DNA from 3 places in the Ureibacillus sp. MALMAid1270 genome. Region 1 is predicted to be linked to each of the others. Evidence: riboswitches for the same ligand, from Rfam matches in the RefSeq annotation. Region 1 holds a riboswitch; each other region holds the start of a gene.
What was found. A riboswitch is a leader RNA that binds a small molecule or an ion and turns the genes downstream of it on or off. The one in region 1 is predicted to bind thiamine pyrophosphate.

Region 1 (8,159 bases):
AATAGTGTTTGCTGCCTTTTACATTAAATCGTTTTGGTTTATTTACTTTATTCTTCTTCAATAAATTTTACTACGTCATAACCGCAATCTTTACAGACAAACAAATGTGGACAGATTTGATCACGTGCAGTATTAGGGTACCCGTCTCCCATTTTGACTGTCTCTTCATCATTATAATGTCCATATGGGTCTAAAAAGTCCGATACTTTCCCCGAATCTTCCATTTGAATATTGCAATTCGAACAATAAACTTTTAGTTCTTTCAAAGAGTTACACAAAGGACATACCGCCATATTATTAACTCCATTTCCCTATAGTTTTTATGTACTACAATACATAGTATTTCTACAATTTGAAGCTTTCAGTACTAAAAATAAAAATTGAGCATTTCGTGATTATTCGAAATGCTCAAGCTAATTGTTTTGATCTTTTGTAAGTTTTGATTGAACCTTTTTGAATATTGATTGTCCATTTCCTTCTGAATTTTGCTTATCTTTAGCATTTTGGCTATTTTGTGAGTTTTGATTATCCTGAGAATCTTGATTGCCTTGAGAGTTTTGGTTCCCGTTGGCGTTCTGATTCCCTTGGGCATTTAGATTCCCGTTGGCATTCTGATTACTACTCGCATTTAGATTGCCAGAAGTACTTTGTAGATCTTGTTTCTTCCAAGGTGGATCCACACTTACATAAATTCTCTGATATCGAGCATTGTAGTCTTCAACTGTTATTAATGCATCTCCAAAAGTAATAGGTGCAATAATAGCAAAAGGACTTCCTTCTACCAATATCCCAACTTTTCCTTGGAGCAAATTATAAGTAAATCGATCCGGTCTTTCAGTATCAAGAATTTGTGGAAACGGAGAGAGTGAACTGTCCTCTATCCATTGTTCAATAGAACCCGAATCAGGAGCAAAATCTATGTCTATACTTTTTAGTCTGCGATTCATTTCATCTAATATTTCTTGATTTGCAATACCTGCAATATAACAGACTGCAAGCTTCTGTTTAGATCGTCGTCCAACCTCGTGAACGTCAAATCGCAAATTTGGATCCTTTATTTCTCTACGGATTATCGCAATATTCGTTGCAATATTTTCAACAAAGCCAATACGAGATCCTCTAATGACAGTTTCTGATTGTGGTTCTTGAATTGCTCGCTTTTCCCCACCAACAGTATCCATTACTAATATTGTTTTCTCACCATCTAAAATAAAAAGAGAGTTTCCTGATAATAATGCGAGAGAAACTTCATCTAATGTAATTACTTTCTTACTATCAGTAATAGATATTACTTCCGAGTAAATTTGTTCTAATAAAGTTATATTAGATTGAGTATTTCCTGATTGATTATTTGACTGATTACTTTGTGACTGGTTATTACTTGGCTGACTAATTTCTGTTGATTGGATACTAAACAATTGATTATTGCGTGTTTGGGAATTATTAGACTGCTGTTTATTTGATTGATTGTTATTTTGCGAATTACCTGATTGGTTGTTAATGTTATTGCTATTGTTATTGGATTGATCCTTGTCATTACCTGATTGGATGTTGCTAGACTAAACAGCTTTTAAAATATTGTTGTTTACTAAATCAGTATTTGTTAAACCATTCATATAAACAATGGCACATTTACTATTTGTATTACCAACAAGAGTTTCCCTAACAACTAAATCATCTGGATTGCCAAGCATTGTTTTGATTGTTTCAAGGTTTTTAGACAAATCCTTTTCGATAGAATTGTTAAATTCCCCTTGATTATTTGGACTATTATTGCTGTTTGAATTGCTATTTTTAGGTTGTTTATTTTTACCAGTAAATACATAATCCATGCTAATAACTCCCATTATAGGATTTGTTATTTATTGTGCGATAAATTTGTATATATATACTACAAAGGTAAAAGTAATATAGATACTTAATACTTACCTCTACTAGTAAAAACAAAAAGCACTTCATTTTCTTTCCATTGTATAGTGCACTAACTAAAAAAATCATTAATTGGCCATATCTTAACTTTGACTTTTTTTGCATATTGGAAAATTGCTTCCTTACTTTCAGGCACGATGTTAAGTGCTGTCAAAATGGAATTGTGTTGGAATTCCACATCTACATCTTGTAATAGCCAAGATCGATGTATTATATCGCTTCTAAATGGTTCGCCATTTTTATTGACTGTGTAAAGGCAATATCGTTCTACTAACCATTCCTCTAGAGACCCCTTTACCGCTAACCTCTTTTCTGTTTTCGGTCGAAAAATCCACTTAATTTCCTCGTCATTTTTTGTAATGGATTCACTTTCAAAATAGATATCGTTACCTTTCTTATCAAAGTTCATATCTAAACAAATATATGGTAATTTAAAAAATACTTTTGCCAGCTTTACATTCAACCAGTTGGATGCAGCTAACCTAAAGAAGTAAATACCTGGCTTTCCATTTAAGTTGACATATGTACGGACATTGAAGCCTGCAAATTGATTCATACCAGGAATCGGTAGCATGCCACGTACTCTCACTTGAGTCGTTAAATAAGGTACGATTGAAACCCAACCGTAATTGTCATATGTATCAATAGGTAGCACAGGAGGTACCAGTTTAGACAATTTCTCCTTCTTCACCGGATAATGTATAAATAATGTATCTAACCACGTCTGTTTCATGATCCATGGTACGTATAGAGGATGGTTTAAGCGCTTATGTTCATAAGAATTTAGACTCCATTTCTCTTTCAAGTTCCTCACCCCTAGTATATGAAGGATTTATTTACCCTCATTTTTAGCTACATAGCCCAAATTTAGACAGTATACAGATTACAATTTGGTAGAATATTTTGAATGTTAATATGCTAATAATGAAATTGAGTGGTATTTATTTTACTGAACAGAGGAGGATTTGGAGTTGAATATTCAGAGAGCCCAAGAAATAGCTGAATCTGGCCATTTAGCAAAAGTTTTTTATAATGGAGAGCGTATTTTTATCCAACATGTGGATGAACAAAAAGAAACAGCAAGAATTTATCCTTTAGATGACCCACAAAAAGAACAAGAGGTACCTTTATCAAGTTTGAAGGAAAATTAAACTTTTCGTAAAAAATAAAGTGAGAACGACTACATTTGTAATCGCTCTCACTTTTTATTAGTTATATTTATGAAAACCTAACCAAAAGTTAACTTAATACCTGTACGGCTACTAAAGCCCAAGCCACTAGAAATAATAATCCTCCAATTGGAGTAATAGCCCCTAGTCTTTTCACACCAGTTATCGCTAAAATGTATAAACTTCCACTAAAGAAGATGACACCCGCAAACATTAAATAACTAGCCCACGATAGTAAAGTAGAGTCACCTATTAATGAATCCATAGACAAAATTCCAATTACTAATAAACCTAATGCATGATACATATGGTATTGGACAGCTGTATTCCAATATTGCTCATGTTTTGGTTCTGGGAATTTATTCTTTAACGCATGTGCACCAAAAGCACCAAGCATGACTCCTAAAAATGCTAAAGCAGCTCCTAAAAATAAACTTATGTTCATAATGTAATACTCCTCCAACTATGTATGAATTCATTTTCTTGCAAGTCGAAAACAGTTTCTATTGTTATGATCTAGGCGCTAACAACATTACCGAAACACCAACTAGACAAATAGTGGCCCCTATCCAATCGTAGATATCAGGTGTCTTCTTATCGATCCCCCATCCCCAAAGTACGGATAGTACAATAAAGACTCCTCCGTAAGCAGCGTACACTCGTCCAAATGAAGGAAACACTTGCCATGTGGCGATAATACCATATAATACTAAAGCTATTCCTCCGAGTAAACCTAATAACGCGGATTTATCTTCTCGTAACCATTGCCAAATTAAATAGCCCCCACCGATTTCAGCAATACCCGCTAATACAAAAAGAACAATTGCTTTCACTAATACTTTCACCTCTTACTTCGCTTTCAACTTTCTTCATTATTCCATTTATTATTGAAAAGGTGAAATTTAAACATCAGTTTTTAATGCAGAAAAACGCCATTCAATATGAATAGCGTTTTTTACTAGTTCCATAATTGAATGTTTAACCCCCGAAAAATAAATCCAAAATATTCATTCCAGTTGACGAATTTTTATTATAGAATTCTGAATAACCACAGTTTTTACAATATACAACGATGAATTGATTATGCTGAATATCAAACATTCTAGATAAACCCGTCCCTGTCATCGCTACCTCTTTCTTCTCAGCATTTGTGCTTCCACATTTTATACAACCTTTATTATCCATCTATAATCCCTCCCCTTAATATTTTTACGAATAAAGGCAAGGTAAGTTTCAAATTTCAGAGTATTCAATCGATAATTTACATACAGCAATAAACCAAATAAAATATTTAGTATGTAATTTTTCTTTAATTAATAAACTTTCGATTAGTGTGGTGTAACGAATGGGGATTCTATATCAACGGTACAAGTTGCCATTTTGGATTATTCTATCTCTTTTATTTGCTAGTGGGACGATTTCAAATTTTTTCACAGGGTCTATGTTTGAAGTTATATTAAATGGAATTTTATCTTTCATTTGTTTAATTATTGCTATTACTCTAATTTTCCAAACAATCAATAACCGTAATAAGAATAAGAAAAAGCAAGGATGAAATATATCCATGCTTTTTCATTTTCGCGTCTTCTATCCCTATTGGTTAATATCTACGTCTTCTTTTATTTGGTTTTGTAAATAACGATAATATGATAATAATGACTACCACACCAACGATTAACATAACCCAGTTAAATGGGGATCCTTCCCCACTTTCCGCTTGTGTGTCCCCTTCTGCAGATTCCTCGCTACTAACCATAAATAAATAACTACCACTCATTGGATGTCCATCTTCTCCAATAATATTATAAGTAACTGTGTATGTACCATCTTCTAATGGAGATGTGAATTTTGCTTTTAATTTATCATTATCTACAGAGTTTGAGACAGGGATTTCCTTACCCTCCTCGTTTGTTAATGTGACTAAACTATTTTCGTTAATAGCTGTTTCAAATTGCAAAGTAATTTCACTTAAAGAACTATCAATAATTTGTCCATCAGTTGGATTTGATGCTTTTAAATAGGTATGTGCAAATGTTGCCTGTGCAAATGTAAATAAAAGAATCAACGTACCAAAAATGATTTTTTTCATATCATACTCCTTCAATATTGATTGGTAGTATTATATTGTTGTAGTCCCAAAATTAGACTTATTTAATCGAATGATGTCGGTTACATTTTATTGTCATATAGTTCAAAAAAAGAATTAATGTTAGGCTATTGTAAATCAGCACCAATTATTGCTAAAATGAATAGTGCAAGTTCATATCGAGAAGAATGTAGGGGAGCTGGTGTTGCCAGCTGAGATTGTGTCCTTTAGACACTAACCCTTTGAACCTGATTTGGTTAATACCAGCGTAGGGAACATTGACTTCAAATTTTTTTATCATTTGAATGAATATGTTTTTATGACGTCTGGGAATATTCCTAGGCGTTTTTTATTTCTTCGAAGAATATGGATTGACAATTCATATGGATGGAGGATTTAACATGAAAAAATTATTATCGTTGTTGATGCTGACTGTTTTCGCACTTGTAGGCTGCCAATCAAAGTCAAATGATTCAGACACTTCAGCAAATGATACAAACAAAGAATTGAAAAAAGTATCAGTAGTCTTAGATTGGACTCCGAATACAAACCACACAGGATTATATGTAGCAAAAGAAAAAGGATTTTTTGAAGAACAAGGGTTAGATGTTGAAATTATCATGCCTGGAGATGCAGGTGCTGACCAACTTGTTGCATCTGGCAACGCAGACTTTGGTGTTAGTTATCAAGAAGGAATTACCTTAGCACGTACTCAAGGTGTACCGATTGTATCGCTCGCTGCTATCATTCAACACAATACATCTGGGTTCGCCTCACCTGCAGATTTAAATATTACTTCTCCTAAAGATTTTGAGGGGAAAACATATGGTGGCTGGGGCTCCCCTATTGAGCAAGCCGTATTGCAAACTCTTATGACAGTAGATCAAGCAGATATCAATAAATTAGATATTGTTAACGCAGGTAATGCAGACTTCTTCACTATGAAAAATCAAGGAATAGATTTTGCGTGGATTTATTATGCTTGGACAGGTATTGAAGCTGAATTACGCGGCGAAAAGATTAATATGATTTACTTAACGGATTATACTGAAAAACTAGATTACTACACACCGGTTCTTGCAACAAATGAAGATATGATTTCTAACAATCCGGATACTGTAAAAGCATTTGTAACTGCTGCAGCACAAGGATACCAATTCGCAATAGAAAACCCTGAAGAAGCTGCAAACATCTTATCAGTAGCAGTACCAGAACTAGATTCAGAACTAGTTTTAGAAAGTCAAAAATGGCTAAGCTCTAAATACCAGGACGACGCTCCACGTTGGGGTGAACAAAAACTAGAAGTATGGAAAAACTACGCTGATTGGATGACAGAACACGGTGTATTAGAAGACGAATTTGATCCAGAAAAAGCATTTACAAACGAGTTCTTACCGGAATAAGGAGATGGTATTTATGGCAAACGCATTATTAAGTATACAAATCATTCCGAAAACAAATAATGGCGAAAGTGTAATTCCATACGTTGATGAGGCAATCTCAGTAATCGATGCTTCAGGTGTAAAATATCAAGTGAATCCACTTGAAACTACAATGGAAGGTGAACTTTCTGAATTACTTTCTATCGTTGAGAAAATGAATCATAAAATGATTGAACTAGGTTGTCCAGGTGTGCTCTCCCAAATCAAAATATCTTACAACCCAAATGGTGTTTCTATGGACCAATTAACGGAGAAATATCGTTAATATGAAAAAATTATGGATCCGTGGAGGAAGGTCTTTTCTCTTCCTCCTTTTTTTATTCATCCTTTGGGAAGTACTAGTTCGGGTAACTGAAACACCAAAATGGTTATTACCAGCACCATCCGATATTATTCATGAAGCGATTGTTGGATTTAACACTTTCTATGGTCATATTTTTTCAACGATATATTTAACATTGCTCGGTTTATTAATTGGTTGTAGCGTTGGTCTTTTGATTGCTATTATTCTTTATCGTTTACCTAAAGTAAACGAATTGTTATACCCACTTTTAATACTGTCACAAAATATACCGACGATTGTCCTTGCTCCCCTACTAATTATTTGGTTCGGGTTTGGAATGTTGCCAAAGCTAATAGTTATTAGCCTTGTATGTTTCTTCCCAATCGTAGTATCTAGTATGGACGGATTTAGACAAACAGCACCAGAATTAAAGCATTACATGCAAATGGTTGGTGCAACGCGAAATCAAATCTTTTGGAAGCTTGAGTTTCCACACTCACTTCCTTCGATCTTTTCAGGGCTGAAAATAGCTGCAACTTACAGTGTCATGGGGGCTGTAATTTCAGAGTGGCTTGGCGCAAAAACAGGTATTGGTGTATATATGACCCTTGCCCAATCATCATTTAGAATTGACCGAGTTTTCTTAGCGATTTTCTTCATTATGTTCTTGAGTGTCATTTTGTTTGGAGTGATTCGCTCAATCGAAAAACTTGTTGTAAAGGGAAGAAAGGAAGGTTCTTAATTTGTTATTAAAGATTAAACAATTGAATAAAACATTCGGGGACCTTCACGTCTTAAAAGATATTCATTTACATGTTGCAGAAGGAGAATTCGTTGCGATCCTCGGCCCATCCGGAAGCGGAAAAAGTACTCTTTTCCAATTAATAGGTGGAAATCAATTTCCCGATCAAGGTGAAATTCTTTTGAATGATGAACTGATTAATGGAAAGAAAGGTTTTATCAGTTACATGCCACAGCAACCTTCCCTATTTCCTTGGCGTACGGTTTTAGAAAATATGGTGCTCGCCTCTGAGTTACAAGGAAAACCGGACTATGAAAGTGCAAAACAGTGGCTTCGTAAGGTTGGACTCGCAGAGTTTGAAAATTCCTATCCAATTGAATTATCCGGTGGGATGAAGCAACGAGTATCTTTTATCCGCGCTTTATTAAGTAAACAAAACCTACTTTGTTTAGATGAGCCCTTTTCAGCTTTAGATGAATTTACAAGATTGAAAATGCAAAAATGGCTT
Region 2 (8,159 bases), on a different contig from region 1:
TCATATCAAGCATAGTTGACTCAATAATGGATCTTAATCCACGTGCACCCGTTTTTCGCTCGATTGCTTCTTTTGCAATTGCATTTAAAGCTTCCTCATCAAATTCAAGCTCAACTTTATCTAGTTCAAGCATTTTTTGATATTGTTTTACTAATGCATTTTTTGGTTCCGTTAAAATACGTACAAGTGCTTCCTCATCTAATTGTTCAAGAGAAGCCAACACTGGTAAACGACCAATAAACTCTGGAATTAAACCAAATTTTAGTAAATCTTCAGGGATTAAATGAGCTAATACTGATCCACTTTCATCTTTTTTCGCATTAGTTGAGCCGAAACCAATTACTTTCTCACCTTGACGGCGTTTAATAATTTGCTCGATTCCATCGAATGCTCCACCAACGATAAATAAGATGTTTGTCGTATCTATTTGTAAAAATTCTTGATGTGGATGTTTACGACCACCTTGAGGAGGAACGCTTGCAACTGTACCTTCTAGAATTTTTAACAATGCTTGTTGCACACCTTCACCAGAAACGTCACGTGTAATTGATGGATTTTCTGATTTACGTGCAACTTTATCGATTTCGTCAATATAAATGATTCCCTTTTCAGCACGTTCAATATCATAATCTGCAGCTTGAATTAGTTTAAGTAAAATATTTTCAACATCTTCTCCAACATATCCCGCTTCAGTTAATGATGTAGCATCTGCAATAGCAAATGGAACGTTTAAAATACGCGCTAAAGTTTGGGCAAGTAATGTTTTACCACTACCTGTAGGTCCAATTAGTACAATATTTGATTTTGATAATTCTACATCGTCTATTTTACTGTTTGAATTAATACGTTTATAGTGATTGTACACAGCAACTGCAAGGGCTTTCTTCGCACGCTCTTGTCCAATAACATATTCATCTAAAATCGATAATATTTCTTTTGGTTTTGGAATATCTTGAAATTCGATTTCCTCTTCAACGCCTAGCTCTTCAACAACAATTTCAGAGCAAAGTTCAACACACTCATCACAAATGTAAACACCAGGACCTGCAACTAGTCTTCGAACTTGTTCTTGCGTTTTCCCACAGAACGAGCACTTTAAATTGCCCTTCTCGTCATTAAATTTAAACATTAACTTCACCCCTATTCAAGCAACTATCTTACAAGATTCTCTTCTCTTTATCAAATAAGTTGTCTTTTTTTATTGCCAGTAGATAATTCCACAAGCATATTTTATGTATCTTTTGAAACTTTTATATGTGATAAAACAAGGCACGGGAGTATCCGTACCTTGTTTTACTATATATTGAATTTTACCAAATATTTAAGTATTATTCAGTAATTTTTGCGTTTTCAACTAAAAATTCAACTGTTTTTTGAGCACGAATATCGTTCTCTAAAATTTCAGAAGATCCACCTAAAGCAGTTAAAATTTGTTCTTTAGACATACCGAATTGTGCACCCATTTTTTCAAGTTCTGCATCGATATCTTCTTGAGTAACTTCAATACCTTCTGCTTTAGCAATTGCTTCTAATGTTAATGAAATGCGTACGCGTTTTTCAGCGTCTGGACGCATTTGTTCATGTAAAGCATGTTCGTCTTGACCAGAGAATTGGTAGTAAAGATCTAAAGTCATTCCTTGCATTTGTAAACGTTGACCAAATTCATCGATCATACGGTGAATTTCGTTATGAGTCATCGATTCTGGAATCTCCACTTCAGCATTTTCAGCTGCTTTCTCAACTAGTTCATCACGTAATGTTGCTTCAGCTTCAGCATTTTTTTGCTCAATAGCTTGCTCTTTTAGTTTTGCACGTAAAGCATCTAACGATTCAACTTCTGGATCGATTTCTTTAGCTAATTCATCGTTAAGTTCTGGTAAAACTTTTGTTTTAACTTCTTTTACAGTTACTTTGAAAGTAGCTTCTTTACCAGCAAGTTCTGCAGCGTGGTATTCTTCAGGGAATGTTACAACTACATCTTTAGATTCGCCTGCTTTAACACCTACTAATTGTTCTTCAAAACCAGGGATGAAAGATCCAGAACCGATTTCAAGTGGATAGTCTTCACCTTTTCCACCTTCAAAAGCTTCTCCACCAACAAAACCTTCGAAATCGATAACAGCTGTATCACCATTTACGATTGGTTCGTCTTCTTTAATTTCTAATTCAGCTTTACGAGCAACTTGAGCTTGAATTTGTTCTTCAATTTCTTCATCAGTTACTTCTGTGCTTAATTTAGTTACTTCTAATCCTTTATATTCACCTAATTTAGGTTCAGGTTTTACAGTAACTGTAGCTGTGAAAGTAAATGCTTGGTCTTTTGCAAAGTTTTCTGTTCCATCGATTTGTGGATAATCTACTGGTACAATTCCAGTTTCATCGATCGCATTAGAGTAAGCATCTGGAACTAAGATTTCAAGAGCATCTTGGTATAATGCTTCTACGCCAAAACGTTTTTCAAATAATTGACGTGGCATTTTCCCTTTACGGAAACCAGGAACGTTAATTTCTTTTACTACTTTAGCAAACGCTTTATCAATTGCTTTATTTACTTCTTCAACTGGCACTTCAATTGTTAATAGGCCAGAATTACCTTCTTGTTTTTCCCATTTTGCTGACATATATAAATACCTCCAAATTTAGTTTACAGTTTGACAAACATTTCGTTTTATACGATTTGACAACCATTTTAGTATATCATAGTTGGTCATAGTTTCAACTTTTTTCATACTTCTAATAGATCTGTTATTTTTTCTAACTTTTGCAAAAAGTCAATCAGTTCATCATCCATTTCTTGTATCTGACCAAACATTAAACTAACAAAATCGATATAGGCATAAGCTACATCTTCTGGGTCATAGTCAATCCATTCAAATGGAAAAGTACCGATTACATGCTTCGATATTAAGTACTCCACCATCTCTAATTTAGATGGTTCTTGATCTAGTCGTTCTCTTACAATAGACAGAACCTTCTGATATTGAGGTAGTTTTGTTGGTAATAATAACTTAGCTGGATTTACATCCATTTGTCTATTAAATTTATTGATTGATAGTTCTATATCCACTTCTTGTTCCACTAATAATATTAAAATTAGACTTTTAACAAAAGGATGGGTATTTTTATCTTCAATGATAATTTTTAATTGTTGCACGATCGGTCTTATATTCGAGTCAGTCAGTTCTTGGATTAGTAGTAATTGTTGATGAGATGGCAATGACAGAAAGTTATTCACCTCATATTTTTCAAAATCAAGAACATCTTTATTGGAATAAGTGACTTCATCAAACTCAACCTTAGATTCGGCAATATTTGCATTTAAGTTTTTTAATCTTTCAAATTTATCGATTTGACTTTCCGGGATTGCCCCTTCTTCCAGTAAGGAGCTAATAATTTGTTCCACTTGCTTATATTGTTTCAATTGCATGCAAATAGTTAAATATAATTCCATTACTTCTAAATACATTGTTGGGCCTAAACTTAAAAGCTTTTCACAAATTTCCTTGGCTTTTTCATAGGCCTTAGATTCATATAATGAATAAGCGAACACGCTTAATGTTAGCTCATCACCTTCTGTATATTGTAACGCTTCTGAAAAGTGTTTGTTTGCAAGGTCAAACTGATAATTCTCCACATATTGATGCGCTTCTGAGATCAATCTTTCAACCGTTCCAGGGAAAACGACCACATTTTTATACATTTGTATTTTTTTCTTCATATTTTTCTTTTTCAATGCGTGTCACCCCGTGCTGTAAATTTAAGAAAATATAACCATTAACAATGTCATTTTACCTTTATTGACATTTCCCTACAACAAGATTTTATTAATCACTATTTTTAGATATCATTTAATGTTATTAATCAATGTTACCAGTGATGTAAAAATTTAATCTTTTAATATGTTTTTTTGGTGTTGTTAGTGTTGGATACAATCGTGATTTGTCGTTTGAATTTATTTTCCTAAAAAAACATCTTACATTTTCCCACTGCTAAACTGTACTAAAACTTTTTCTATAAAATAAACAGGATAACCTTTTCCAATATTAAAAAGAGCAATCTCTTGGAAGATTGCTCTTTTAGTTATTATTTAAGAAGCCGATTTTAATAATCTTGGTGCATTAGTAAAAATGAAAACACCCACAATAGCTGTTAAAATAATAGCTGGAATCATGTATGAACCATTATAGCTTAATGTGTAGATCCATACATTTTGATCTCCTGCGTATTCCCAAAAGAATACAGCGCCTGCAAGTGAATGTGCAGCGAAACGTAAAAGGCCGCCTAAAACAATCCCTAAGACAATATAAATACTAAGCTTTTTCTTATTTAAGGTTTGTGCAGCAATTAGGATTTGTTGTCTGAAAAGTCCTGCTAACCCAACGACTGTGAATGCTATTACATAGTCAAGTAATGCTTGTGCCCAATGCATGACATAAGCACCTAATGCGATTTGTAATACTCCTATCAATAACCCTGTTGTAAGTCCCGCTACTAAACCCCAACGAACTGCCATAATTAAAATTGGCAACATGACAAAACTAATAGATCCACCTTGAGCCCAAAGTGAAAAAGAAATTTTGTCTAAAACTAGACCGACTGCTACAAAAATAGCAATCTCCACAAGCATAAGTAATCTTAATTTGTTCATAACAACTCTCCTCTCTTTTATTCCGATGTAGAACTAGTGAGAAGGGAATAGAAATCGATTTTTTTCATCTCCATTTAAGCAAAAAAATGGCATCAGGACAGAGCCTGACACCATTTTGGAGTCGGTTTCTATCCACATCCCTACGCAAGTACTAACTTACAGGTTCGAAGGGTTAGTGCAATACGTGCACAATCTCAGCTGACTTATTCAGCTCCCCCTGTGGGTTATACATCAATAATTGTTTGAACACTTTAATTCTAGCAGAATATTTCATATTTTCAACTATTCTACAAATTTCCCCAATGCTTTATGCGATAAATAAGTTGATTTCGTTTAAGCATACACTTCACTTGCTAGTTTCTTAATCAAATTAGGTAACCAATCGTCTAGTTGAAGGAATTGAAAACCTGCTTCGATACCTTTTTGTGGATTCATGAACCAATCTTTTGGCACACCAAATGGCGAACGACTTTCATCATCGCCTATAAGTGTAATTTTTGCTTTTTTACCTGTAGCCTCTTCTATTAGATTAATTAGTTCATTCATAGAATAAGCTCCTGTTGATGTTGCATTGTATGGACCCTTGATATTTGAGATACCAGCAAATTTCAAGAATCCTGCCGCATCGTCTGATAGTATATAAGACATCCGCGCATCCATATTAACGAAGCCAATTGCCTTTTCATTGGCAACTCGCTCTACATGGAAATGTAATCTTTTTGTGTAATCGTCTTCACCTAGTACGATTGGGAATCTAACAGCCACAACAGGGAACTTCGCCTTTTGGAAGAACACTGCTTCTGCTTGACGCTTCCCTTCACCATAAGAGAAATCCTCAACATTACCATATTGAATTTCATATTCAAATGGATTAAATTCCTCTTCAGAAAGATTTGCACCTAATTCTCGATCTAATGTTGAAAGAGTTGAAGTAAAGACATATTTTTTAATCTTCCCTTCAAAAATATCACAAGCTACCTGGGCTTCATTCGAAGAAAAGCAAATATTATCGTAAACTATATCCCAATTTTCTTCCCTTACTGCTTGTTTCAATGAATCTGCATTTTTGCGATCTAATTTTACTTGTTTCACTTTTTCACCAAAATCATGTTGTACATTACCACGAGTAGCAATCGTAACGTCGTGTCCTTCTTGTATTAGAAGATTTACTAATTTCTTCCCAAAAAATCTTGTTCCACCTAATACTAAAATCTTCAAATTAATCCCCCTTGATGAATGAAGTTATACTTCTTGTAAACTTTCAGTAGTTACAGTTATTCGTCCATTATCTGTTTTTAACTGTATAGGGATATTACCTTCGCCAAATACGAAGCATTTTCCTTTTTCTCCGTAAACAGAAATTCTTCCAAAGTCAGACTTTACAGATATAGAAGCATTATTAATTTTTTCATCGGATTTTAATGTAATGCTTCCATTATCTGATTTAAACACGATTGGTTTCGTGATTGTAGGAATGTAAGCTTGGATTCGGCCGTTATCTGTAGTAGCTTGGATTTCTCCAAACACCTCATCTAATTCTATTCTTCCATTATCAGTTGAGAACTCAAATTTTTCAGATCTTGATGATTTCGTTACAATTCGCCCATTATCCGTTGAGAATACAGCATTTGTAAAATTACATTTTTCGATTTCAATCCGACCATTATCTGTTTCAGCTTTCATTGAGCTTGATAATAAAAATTTCATTATAATTTTTCCATTATCTGTTTCTAAGCGGATACCTTTAGCTTGTTGCTCAGCCATTTGAATTTTCCCATTACCACTTTTCACCAAGATCTGCTCATATAACTTTTGAGGGAGTTGAATAATTGCATGTGCATCAGAGGCAAAATTGACATTTATACTCATAAAGAAAAACTTTTTTACCGCATCTTCACGACTAATTCTAATTTTTAGTGTATCATTTACTACTTCCATCTTTGTCGTTGTTTTTCCATCTTTATCTCTAACGTTGATATATGGTTGATTATCTATAGATGGAATAATCGTTAAATCGGCTGAATCAGAAATAATCTCAACATTTTTAAATAAAGGTACGTTTATAGGATCCATCTCAATAGCTTTATCTTCCATTTTTCCTGAATATGATTCCACTAGTTCTTCTGCAAGAATAGCCGTTGGACCAAGGGCTTCAATAATTTCTTGATCATTTTTACCTTCTGCTCTTGCATTAACAAAATGCTCACGAAAATCTCGAATAATATCCTGTCTTTCCTCTTCATTTAAGGATTTTAAACCTTGTGCTAATTGTGATAGAAATTTCTCCTCAGTCATTTCCGTTCCTCCTAATCAATTAATTCATTGACTCCCTTGATAAAATTCTTCCAATCTTGTCGTAGTTCCTCTGAATGCTTACGACCTAAATCTGTAATTTGATAATACTTACGTGGTGGGCCTTCATTGGATTCTTTCAGATAAGTCGTGAAATACCCTTCGTTCGTCAGTCTCCTTAAAAGTGGATATACAGATCCTTCAGATATTTCGATTTGGTTTGAAATTGCCTGTACTAGTTCATAACCATACATGTCTTGGCGCTCTAAAAGGGCTAATACACATAAATTCAATACACCTTTTTTAAATTGAACGTTCAAGTACCACACCTTCCTCACTACTGTTTATTATACAGTAGCATATCATGAAGGTATTATACATTGCAAGGTACTCATCTTTGAATATAAATAATTTTTTCAAAATGTTGATTAGATTCATTTCCAATAGATAAAAGTTATTATTATTAATCAATTAAATTTCCATGATATAGTAAATTTAATGATTATTTAGATTACTTTGGAGGAAATTAAATGAATCAATTCCAGAATAAAGTTGTCGTTGTAACAGGGGCAGCTCACGGTATTGGAAAAGAAATCGCAACCCAATATGTGAAACAAGGAGCTAAAGTGGTTTTAGCTGACATAAATGAAGAGATCGGGCAACAAACACTTAAGGCAATTTGTTCTGATGGCGATTGTGCTATTTTTGTACCTACAGATGTTCGAGTTGAACAAGATGCCATTCAACTTATGAAAAATGCAGTCGAGAAGTTTGGAAAGATAAATATATTAATTAATAATGCAGGTATTTTCAAACCAATTTCACCTTATGACCTTTCAATTGATGAATGGGACAATGTAATGAACACTAATTTGCGTAGCGTATTTTTATGTTCCAGGGAAGCTGCAAAGTATATGAGGTTAAATAAAAATGGTGGCTCTATCGTTTCCATGGCTTCAACAAGGGCGTTTATGTCAGAGCCTCACACAGAGTCCTATGCTGCAACAAAAGGTGGCATTATATCACTTACCCATGCTCTCGCAAGTTCACTTTCTCCTGACCGAATTAGAGTTAACTGTATTTCTCCAGGTTGGATTGAAACTGGGGATTACGAACAGTTAAGAGCTATTGACCATGAACAGCATTTTTCTCGACGTGTGGGAGTACCAGAAGATATTGCACGTGCATGTTTCTACCTTACCGATGAACGAAACGATTT
Region 3 (8,159 bases), on a different contig from region 1:
GGTCCATTGAAGCTCAAACACATTTTTTTGCGTAAGTGGATTAAATTCAAAATCAATCAACGCATTATTGACAATGGTTGTAATCGGCGTTTGAAAATGTTGTTTTGCCGTTTCGACCATTCGTTGCACTTCTTGTTCATTGCGTATATCTGCTTGTAAAGCGATCACTTGGGAACCTAAACTTTGTGCTAAACGGTGCGCTTTTTCCTCACTTTTATAATAATTCAGTACGACATTTGCCCCTTCTTTGACAAATGCTCTAACTAGTTCTTCTCCAAGTCCTCTACTAGCACCCGTAACTAAAACAGTTTGTTCATGTAGTTCCATCATCATTTCCCCTTACTTAATTTTTGTATAGTTGTTTGTATATCTGAACTTTCACAAATGACTGAAATAACAGCAACACCATCCGCTCCACTTAAACGAACGTCTAATGCATTAAATTCATTAATGCCACCAATCCCAACAATCGGAAAGTCAGGATACTTCATTCTCGCCACACGTAAAAAATCAAGTCCTGCAGGTGGTTTCGCATCATGCTTTGATTTCGTTGGATAAATTGGTCCAATACCTACATAATTGGCTCCGCTCCGAATAGCTTGATCTAATTCCTGTTCATTGTGTACAGAAACACCTACAATTTTATCGGTAGCGAGTGTTTTAAATTCTGTGATTGGCACATCATCTTGCCCGACATGAATCCCATCCGCTCCGATTTTTATTGCCAATTCGACGTCATCATTCACAATGAACGGTACATTATACGCATTGCAAAGTTTTTGACAGGCCAAGGCAAATTCTTCATAAGCTGCACCAGTTAAACAACCTGCTCCTTTTTCACGGAATTGGAAACAAGAAATACCTGCTTGCAATGCCTTTTCAAGTGTTTCAAGAGGCTTCTTGCTATTTTGTGTTCCCATAATAAAATAAACATCCAACAGATTACGATTCATGAATCAGTACCTCGCATTTTCCTTCTTCAAGCTTGTACGCAAAATGGTTGGTAGGACCATGACCATGACCAATCGATAAAGGGGTGGAAATGGCCAAATGTATAAATTTCTTCGCCTCAATCATGGCTTCTTTCATTGATAAACCTTTCGCTAACTTTGCAGTAAGTGCTGCTGAGAATGTACAGCCAGAGCCATGAGTATCTTTTGTTTGTACACGTGGTGTTGTCATCGTAAAATGCCCACCGTTCCAATACACCGAATCTGTCGCTAATGCTCCGTCTAGATGCCCACCTTTTAAGACAACACATTGTACACCTAATGCTAATAAATCATTTGCGGCCTGATCAATATCTTGCTTCGTTTGAATCGTCCGTCCTGTTAATACTTCTGCTTCAGGAATATTGGGGGTACAAACTGTTGCAATTGGCAATAGCTGTTCCTTCATTGCCCGAACAGCTTGCTGTTCTAGTAAGCTAGCGCCGCCTTTTGCAATCATGACAGGGTCCACTATTAACGGAATTTGCTGCTCTTTTAGCAATGCCACTACGCCTTCAATAATTGATGCATCAAATAACATACCAGTTTTAATTGCTTTTACATCAAAATCTTCGAGTACAGCCTTTAGTTGTGCTTGTACAAACGATGCAGTTATTGGAAAAATTCCATGTACACCTGTTGTATTTTGTGCAGTTAAAGCCGTAATGACCGATGTGCCAAATACCCCTAATTCCTGGAATGTTTTCAAATCTGCTTGAATACCAGCTCCACCACCACTGTCAGAACCTGCTATTGTACATGCAATCATTTTGTTCCCTCCGCGAATCTTTCTAAATGATTGAGTAAATTTTCATGCAATGTTCCAATCGGACCATACGCCAATTCACTTACTTGTTTATATTCACGTAGTAAATTTGCTAAATCTGCGAACAGCTCATTACTACTTGCAAGCATGGCTGCACATATCGCACTCAATAAACAGCCACTACCTGTCACTTTCGTGATCTTTTCATGACCGCCCGCGATCAGTTCTACTGAACCACCGTCTGTTAAAACATCTGTTTCTCCTGTGACAATGACCAAGCAATTATATTTACCTGCAATTGTTTTGGCAGTTTGTACAACATCGAGTTCACCTGAGCCACTATCCACACCTTTTGACTGCCAATTGACGCCGGCAATGGCTGCAAGTTCTCCTATATTACAGCGAATTAAGCTCACTTTTAACTGTTCTAATAACGCAAGCGTTGTACGAGTACGAAATTCAGTCGCCCCTGCACCAACTGGATCTAAAACAATCGGCACATGATGCTCATTTGCACTTTGGCCAGCTGCTAGCATGGAAGCGATTGTTCGTTCATTGAGTGTGCCAATATTGAGTAACAATGAATCAGCAATACTTGCCATTTCTTTAACTTCCTCAATGGCATCAGCCATTACAGGGGAAGCACCTATTGCGAGTAAGCCATTTGCCATCATATTCGAAACGACATAGTTTGTAATGCAATGTACGAGTGGCTTTTTTTCATTAATTTTTCGTAAGCTCAATGATATACACCTCCTGTATCCAACTTGACTTTTCGTAACGATCCGTCTGTTTTCTCACTTTTTCACAAAATTCCATACGTCTTCCTCCCTACTTGATGGACGTAAGTGCAAAAAAGCGTCTCTAAAAAATATAGAGACGCCAAAAAAGTGTATACTACACCTATAATTGCTCCCTACGTCAGTGTTAACTGTCAGGTTCAAAGGGTCAGGTTTTAACCTTCTCAACACGAATGTGTCCCCCCGCAATTAAAGTATTTGCATAAGAAAAGCTCCACGTAAGTTACGCGGAGCCATAGTAAGTACAGAAAAATAAATATCGTACTTTGCTCCCTACGTCCGTATTAACGGTCAGGTTCAAAGGGTCAGGTTTTACCTTCTCAACACAAATGTGTCCCCCTGCAAATGCATTTAATTAGCTTGATTCTATCAAAGTGGGAAGATTTTAACAAGTTTCATAGTAAACTCAAATTTAACTATATGTACTAAATGCTATTCGTTTTTGCTTTTGAGGTCTTTGTAAATTCATTTACCATGTCAATAAAATACTGAAGCACTCTTACATCTTCAGTTAACTCGGGATGAAAAGAGCAACCTAAAAATTGACCATCTTTTGCAAGAACAATACGATCTTCATATGTAGCTAGTATTTCTACATGATCACCGATGGACACAATATGAGGTGCCCGAATAAAAACTGCTGGAATATCGTCACCAATTGAAGGAATGGATAACTCCACTTCAAAACTATCTACTTGTCTACCAAAAGAATTTCTTTCTACCTCTACATCCATTAAGCCGAGATGAGGAGTTTCGTAACCCGTAATCTTTTTTGCCAACAATATAAGTCCAGCGCATGTCCCAAACATCGGAATTCCTTGCTGTGCCAATGCCTGTATTGGCTCTAATAAGTCATAGCGATCTAATAGTTTACGCATTGTTGTACTTTCACCGCCAGGCAAAATAAGACCGTCAAGACCATTCAAATCTTCAACTGTCTTTACAGCAACAGCTTTACAACCAAGAGATTCAATTTGGTGTATATGTTCTCTTATTGCACCTTGCAATGCAAGAACCCCTATTTTTGTCATACTACCAGCCACGCTCCTGCATACGTTCATTTGCATCTAGAGTAGCAATGTCAATACCCTTCATCGGAGTTCCAAGTTCCTTCGAAATTTCTGCAATAAGTTTATAGTCTTTGTAATGTGTTGTTGCTTCAACAATTGCGCGGGCAAATTTCTCAGGATTTTCTGATTTAAATATTCCAGAACCAACAAACACACCATCTGCTCCTAGTTCCATCATTAACGCTGCATCTGCAGGTGTTGCAACTCCACCAGCAGCAAAGTTCACAACTGGTAAACGACCTAGACGTTTAATTTCCAATAGCAATTCAAATGGTGCACCTAAAGTTTTTGCTTCTGTCATTAATTCATCCGTACTCATACCAACCACACGACGTACTTGTGCGTTTACTTTACGAATATGACGAACTGCTTCTACAATGTTACCTGTACCAGGTTCACCTTTTGTACGAAGCATAGAAGCTCCTTCACCAATACGACGTGCAGCTTCTCCTAAGTCACGGCAACCACAAACAAATGGCACTGTATAATCACTCTTAAGTAGATGGAATTCTTCATCAGCTGGTGTTAAAACTTCACTTTCATCGATATAGTCAACACCCATTGACTCTAATACACGTGCTTCAACAATATGACCAATACGCGCTTTTGCCATAACTGGTATCGTGACAGCATTCATAACTTCTTCCACAATTCGAGGATCAGCCATACGAGCAACACCGCCAGCTTTTCGAATATCTGATGGCACCCGTTCTAGTGCCATTACCGCTACTGCTCCTGCTGCCTCAGCTATTTTTGCTTGTTCAGCGTTAATAACATCCATAATAACGCCGCCTTTTTGCATTTCTGCCATTCCACGTTTAACTCTATCAGTTCCAACTTGTACCATAAAAATTACCTCCATTCCTGTAATGATTATTAGTATAATAAAGTTTGGCAACATAAAAAGAGTCAATTTTCTAATAATTAATAAGGTCAGTTGGAGGAGACACTATAAAAATTCTAATATTTTGAACTACAAAAAGTGTAGTTATTATGATGTAATCTACATTCACTCCATTAAAATAGCCATTTCCTTTTGTATTTTTTGATATTCATTCATTAAAAGATCTAACTCCTGGCTTAATTTAATCGTATCGGGATGAGCTAGCCCCTTTAATTGTCCTGTATGAATCATTTGGTATCTTATTTCTTCAATTTTTAATTGCACCTCATCATGAGGCAACATTATTGTATTCATAATTTAACTCCTACTAATATTCGATATAGTTTCTACAATGAAATTTTTAATATGACAATAATTTACAAACGAAGATCACTCAAAAGAGCAACGAGTAAATTTGATACAGAGAGTGGCGGTAAGTACAAATACAAATTTTTGCAATAGTTTACTTTGTTTTCTGGCGCGTTAGGGGATTATCTAAAGGAGTAGAAGGTAGTAATAGCGAACTTGCAATTAGGAATGACTTTTTCAGATAGGGGCTGCTGAAGCTCATTTTTTGGACAGCCATTTTTAAACTATAATGAAATAAATGCATTATAAGTTCTTCCTTTCCGGTATTTTACTGAAAAGGAAGAACGATTTGATTGTTTAATCTATTTTATTGGATGGGGCAATGAATAATTTTGCATCTGAATCTAGTAAATTATATATTTGGGGATTGGAAAGCAAATCATTATGTAATAAAGCATAGCGTTTAAGAGATGCTAATTTTCCTTTGCGTGCAAGATTATTAATATATCCAATAATATGCTGTGTTTTTCTAGAATAAATAGCATCATCTTTAATACTATCATTAAACTGAATAACCATATTTAAAAGCGTCATGGCTTCCATACTTAATTGTTTACAAATTTCAGGAGTAGTAAATTGATTCATATTTAGTTCAATAATTCTTCTCGCTTGTACAAAGTCTCCATTTTTGATATTTGTTTCTAGCATGTGTAAAACTCTATTTATCTTCATTGTTTTTCCATGTTAAATCCTTTTCATAATTTTAGACTTGTTAAAAAAAGTGGGAGATTAGTGGTATGCCATTTAGTTAGTCCTATGCTCTATGGACTAAAAGATGAAGTGTTACTCCAGTGCAACTTTCTAATAACAAGATGTATCATAATGGTTATTTGGTTGGTTGTCTAATTGCTTTCAAACATAAAAATTGGTATTTTAATCACATCAATCAATATTTTGAATCGAAAAATAAATAATTTGAAACAAAAATTTAATAATTTTTTTATAGTAAATTATTATTAGAAATATAAAAAACTCAGACGCTTATGCTGAGTTTTATTTAGTAGGATTTATACTTTTTTAATTCTAGTAACATATTCCCGGATATTTTTACTGTTTTCTCGTAATCTCTGAAATGTCCAATATATTTTTGACCTATCTGTTCAATAATCTCTAAATAATCAACATTTACTAAGTATGATTTGTGACATCTACAAAAGTTCTTATCTAGTTGTTGACTTAGGTCAAAAAGGGATTCATAGGTTTCATATTGCTTATTAATAGTATGAATGACGGATTTTCTATTCAATCTCTCTATGAATACGATCTCAGTTAAAGGAACGAAAATAATATAGCAATTATTTTTAATCGTTAAATTCCTTTTAACAGGAATATTCGATTGATTCATGGATTTATTAATCATATGGGTAGTTCTATGTAACGCATCATACAATATATTTTCACTTATTTCTTTCGATAATGTTTGATTTTGGTAGTCTTCTGGGGATAGTGATTTTTTTAATTGATTTGTTAAGTTAACACACGAACATACCACCTCAACAACCTCATCATTTTTAAATACTGGTCGTAACGTTGCAACGTAATAAATTCCGTTAACTACTGATTCATATTGTACTATATTACCTTCCCAAGCTTCTAAGTAGTATTGAAGTTTTCTATTGGCATAGTCTTCTGGTGCGAAGTCATGTAAGGTTTTACCGATAATATCCTCAGGTGTAAAACCAAGCTGATAAAGTAAATCTCCTTCAATCATAGTATGGATAAAAACATTATCTTTTTTGATAAACTTAAATACCATACCAGTTTGATGAGCGTGTAATTGTCTAACATATCTGAAATCACTCATATAAAATCACCCCAATACTTTGAAACTAAAAGTCACGTACAATCTAAAAAATTATATATTCTTTATATTTTATAAGAAATCTGATTAAATAGTAAGATTACAAAGAGTTTTACAGGAAAAATAGAGAAAGTGAATTATAAAAATGTTAAAAAATGGATGAAATAAATCGATAAAAATACCTAATATCATATTAGTGTGATAAATTGTTACAACACTACGAAAATCTGCTGTAAAGCTATAAATCAAAAAGGTACGGATTACAGAAATGTAAAAACGCCAAAACCCTTTGTAAATAAAGGATTTTGGCCCTACTGTACCCACTAAGACATTCCAAAATTCATTAAAGCAAACATACCCAATCAAAGCCCTACAAAAATTCCACCTTTTCGATATAAATCAATTTCAAATTGTGTGTCTAAACGTAAAATGACTTCGAATGAAATTGTCTCCACATCACTAGAGCAACGTACTGTAATCAATTGTCCAGGTGTTAATGTTTCTGGTAGTTCAACTGAGAAGTTTGTAAATCGATCTAATTGTAATGATTCGTAATCTTCACCATGTTTAAATTGTAAAGGTAGTATGCCAACACCGATTAAATTATTTCGATGAATACGCTCAAAGCTCTTGGCAAAAATCGTTTTTACTCCTAAAAGAAGGGGACCTTTCGCCGCCCAATCTCGAGAGCTTCCATTCCCATAAAGTTCACCAGCAAAAATACAAAGTGGTGTATCTGTTTCCGCATATTTAACAGAAGCCTCATAGATAGACATAGTTTCACCAGATGGAATGTGTTTTGTAAAACCGCCTTCCTTAGGTGAGATTAATTTGTTTTTTAAACGAACATTTTGGAAAGTTCCACGTACCATCACTTCATGATTGCCTCTACGTGTACCGTAGGAATTAAAATCTTTTGGATCTACACCTTTTTCAACTAAATATTGTCCAGCTGGTGAATGTAATCTAATTGAACCAGCAGGTGATATATGATCCGTTGTAATTGAATCTCCTAAAACGAGCAATGGCATTAAACCTTGCAAAGTTTGCGATTTTTCTCTTGAGAAAAATGGTGATGGCTGTATATACGTCGATTGTTCATCCCAATTGAAATGTATTGATTGCTGTGATGGAATTGCCTCCCAACGTTTATTTTGGAAAATAGTTTTATAATTTTCTTCAAATAATGAAGCCGCAACAAATTCATCGATTATTTGCTGAATATCTTCTTTAGATGGCCAAATATCCTTTAAATAAACAGGCTTTCCATTAGGTGTTACTTGAATTGATTCTTCATCCAGATTTATTTGAACTGTACCAGCAAGTGAATAAGCTATGACAAGGGGAGGGGAAGCTAAAAAGTTCGCTTTAATTAATTGTTGTACCCTTGCTTCAAAATTTCGATTACCGCTTAAAATTGAAGCTGCTACGAGTCTATCTTGTTCTATTTCTTTCATCATTTGAGGTTGTAAATTCCCACT

Region 2: another riboswitch for thiamine pyrophosphate. It lies ahead of thiT (energy-coupled thiamine transporter ThiT); the one in region 1 lies ahead of ACOQFO_RS06540 (ABC transporter substrate-binding protein).
Region 3: another riboswitch for thiamine pyrophosphate. It lies ahead of thiM (hydroxyethylthiazole kinase); the one in region 1 lies ahead of ACOQFO_RS06540 (ABC transporter substrate-binding protein).

Annotation. Positions count from the first base shown of each region.
Region 1 is NZ_JBMIRP010000051.1:42,351-50,509, forward strand. Features, by position in the region: gene ACOQFO_RS06495 (hypothetical protein) at 48-293, opposite strand; gene ACOQFO_RS06500 (spore germination protein) at 414-1,418, opposite strand; gene ACOQFO_RS06505 (hypothetical protein) at 1,560-1,832, opposite strand; gene ACOQFO_RS06510 (YqjF family protein) at 1,982-2,734, opposite strand; gene ACOQFO_RS06515 (small acid-soluble spore protein H) at 2,901-3,080, shown strand; gene ACOQFO_RS06520 (DUF423 domain-containing protein) at 3,169-3,543, opposite strand; gene ACOQFO_RS06525 (YnfA family protein) at 3,608-3,931, opposite strand; gene ACOQFO_RS06530 (zinc ribbon domain-containing protein) at 4,077-4,283, opposite strand; gene ACOQFO_RS06535 (copper resistance CopC family protein) at 4,699-5,187, opposite strand; TPP riboswitch at 5,367-5,476, shown strand; gene ACOQFO_RS06540 (ABC transporter substrate-binding protein) at 5,586-6,587, shown strand; gene ACOQFO_RS06545 (thiamine-binding protein) at 6,601-6,891, shown strand; gene ACOQFO_RS06550 (ABC transporter permease) at 6,893-7,651, shown strand; gene ACOQFO_RS06555 (ABC transporter ATP-binding protein) at 7,653-8,159, shown strand, end outside.
Region 2 is NZ_JBMIRP010000090.1:42,649-50,807, forward strand. Features, by position in the region: gene clpX (ATP-dependent protease ATP-binding subunit ClpX) at 1-1,129, opposite strand, end outside; gene tig (trigger factor) at 1,329-2,621, opposite strand; gene ACOQFO_RS11945 (hypothetical protein) at 2,726-3,733, opposite strand; gene thiT (energy-coupled thiamine transporter ThiT) at 4,088-4,648, opposite strand; TPP riboswitch at 4,769-4,876, opposite strand; gene ACOQFO_RS11955 (NAD-dependent epimerase/dehydratase family protein) at 4,982-5,866, opposite strand; gene ACOQFO_RS11960 (DUF4097 family beta strand repeat-containing protein) at 5,891-6,943, opposite strand; gene ACOQFO_RS11965 (PadR family transcriptional regulator) at 6,955-7,260, opposite strand; gene ACOQFO_RS11970 (glucose 1-dehydrogenase) at 7,471-8,159, shown strand, end outside.
Region 3 is NZ_JBMIRP010000030.1:79,363-87,521, reverse strand. Features, by position in the region: gene ACOQFO_RS03575 (3-oxoacyl-ACP reductase) at 1-327, opposite strand, end outside; gene thiE (thiamine phosphate synthase) at 330-953, opposite strand; gene thiD (bifunctional hydroxymethylpyrimidine kinase/phosphomethylpyrimidine kinase) at 943-1,758, opposite strand; gene thiM (hydroxyethylthiazole kinase) at 1,755-2,498, opposite strand; TPP riboswitch at 2,652-2,750, opposite strand; TPP riboswitch at 2,809-2,906, opposite strand; gene pdxT (pyridoxal 5'-phosphate synthase glutaminase subunit PdxT) at 2,981-3,586, opposite strand; gene pdxS (pyridoxal 5'-phosphate synthase lyase subunit PdxS) at 3,588-4,472, opposite strand; gene ACOQFO_RS03545 (aspartyl-phosphate phosphatase Spo0E family protein) at 4,635-4,823, opposite strand; gene ACOQFO_RS03540 (hypothetical protein) at 5,175-5,525, opposite strand; gene ACOQFO_RS03535 (LytTR family transcriptional regulator DNA-binding domain-containing protein) at 5,875-6,681, opposite strand; gene acnA (aconitate hydratase AcnA) at 7,041-8,159, opposite strand, start outside.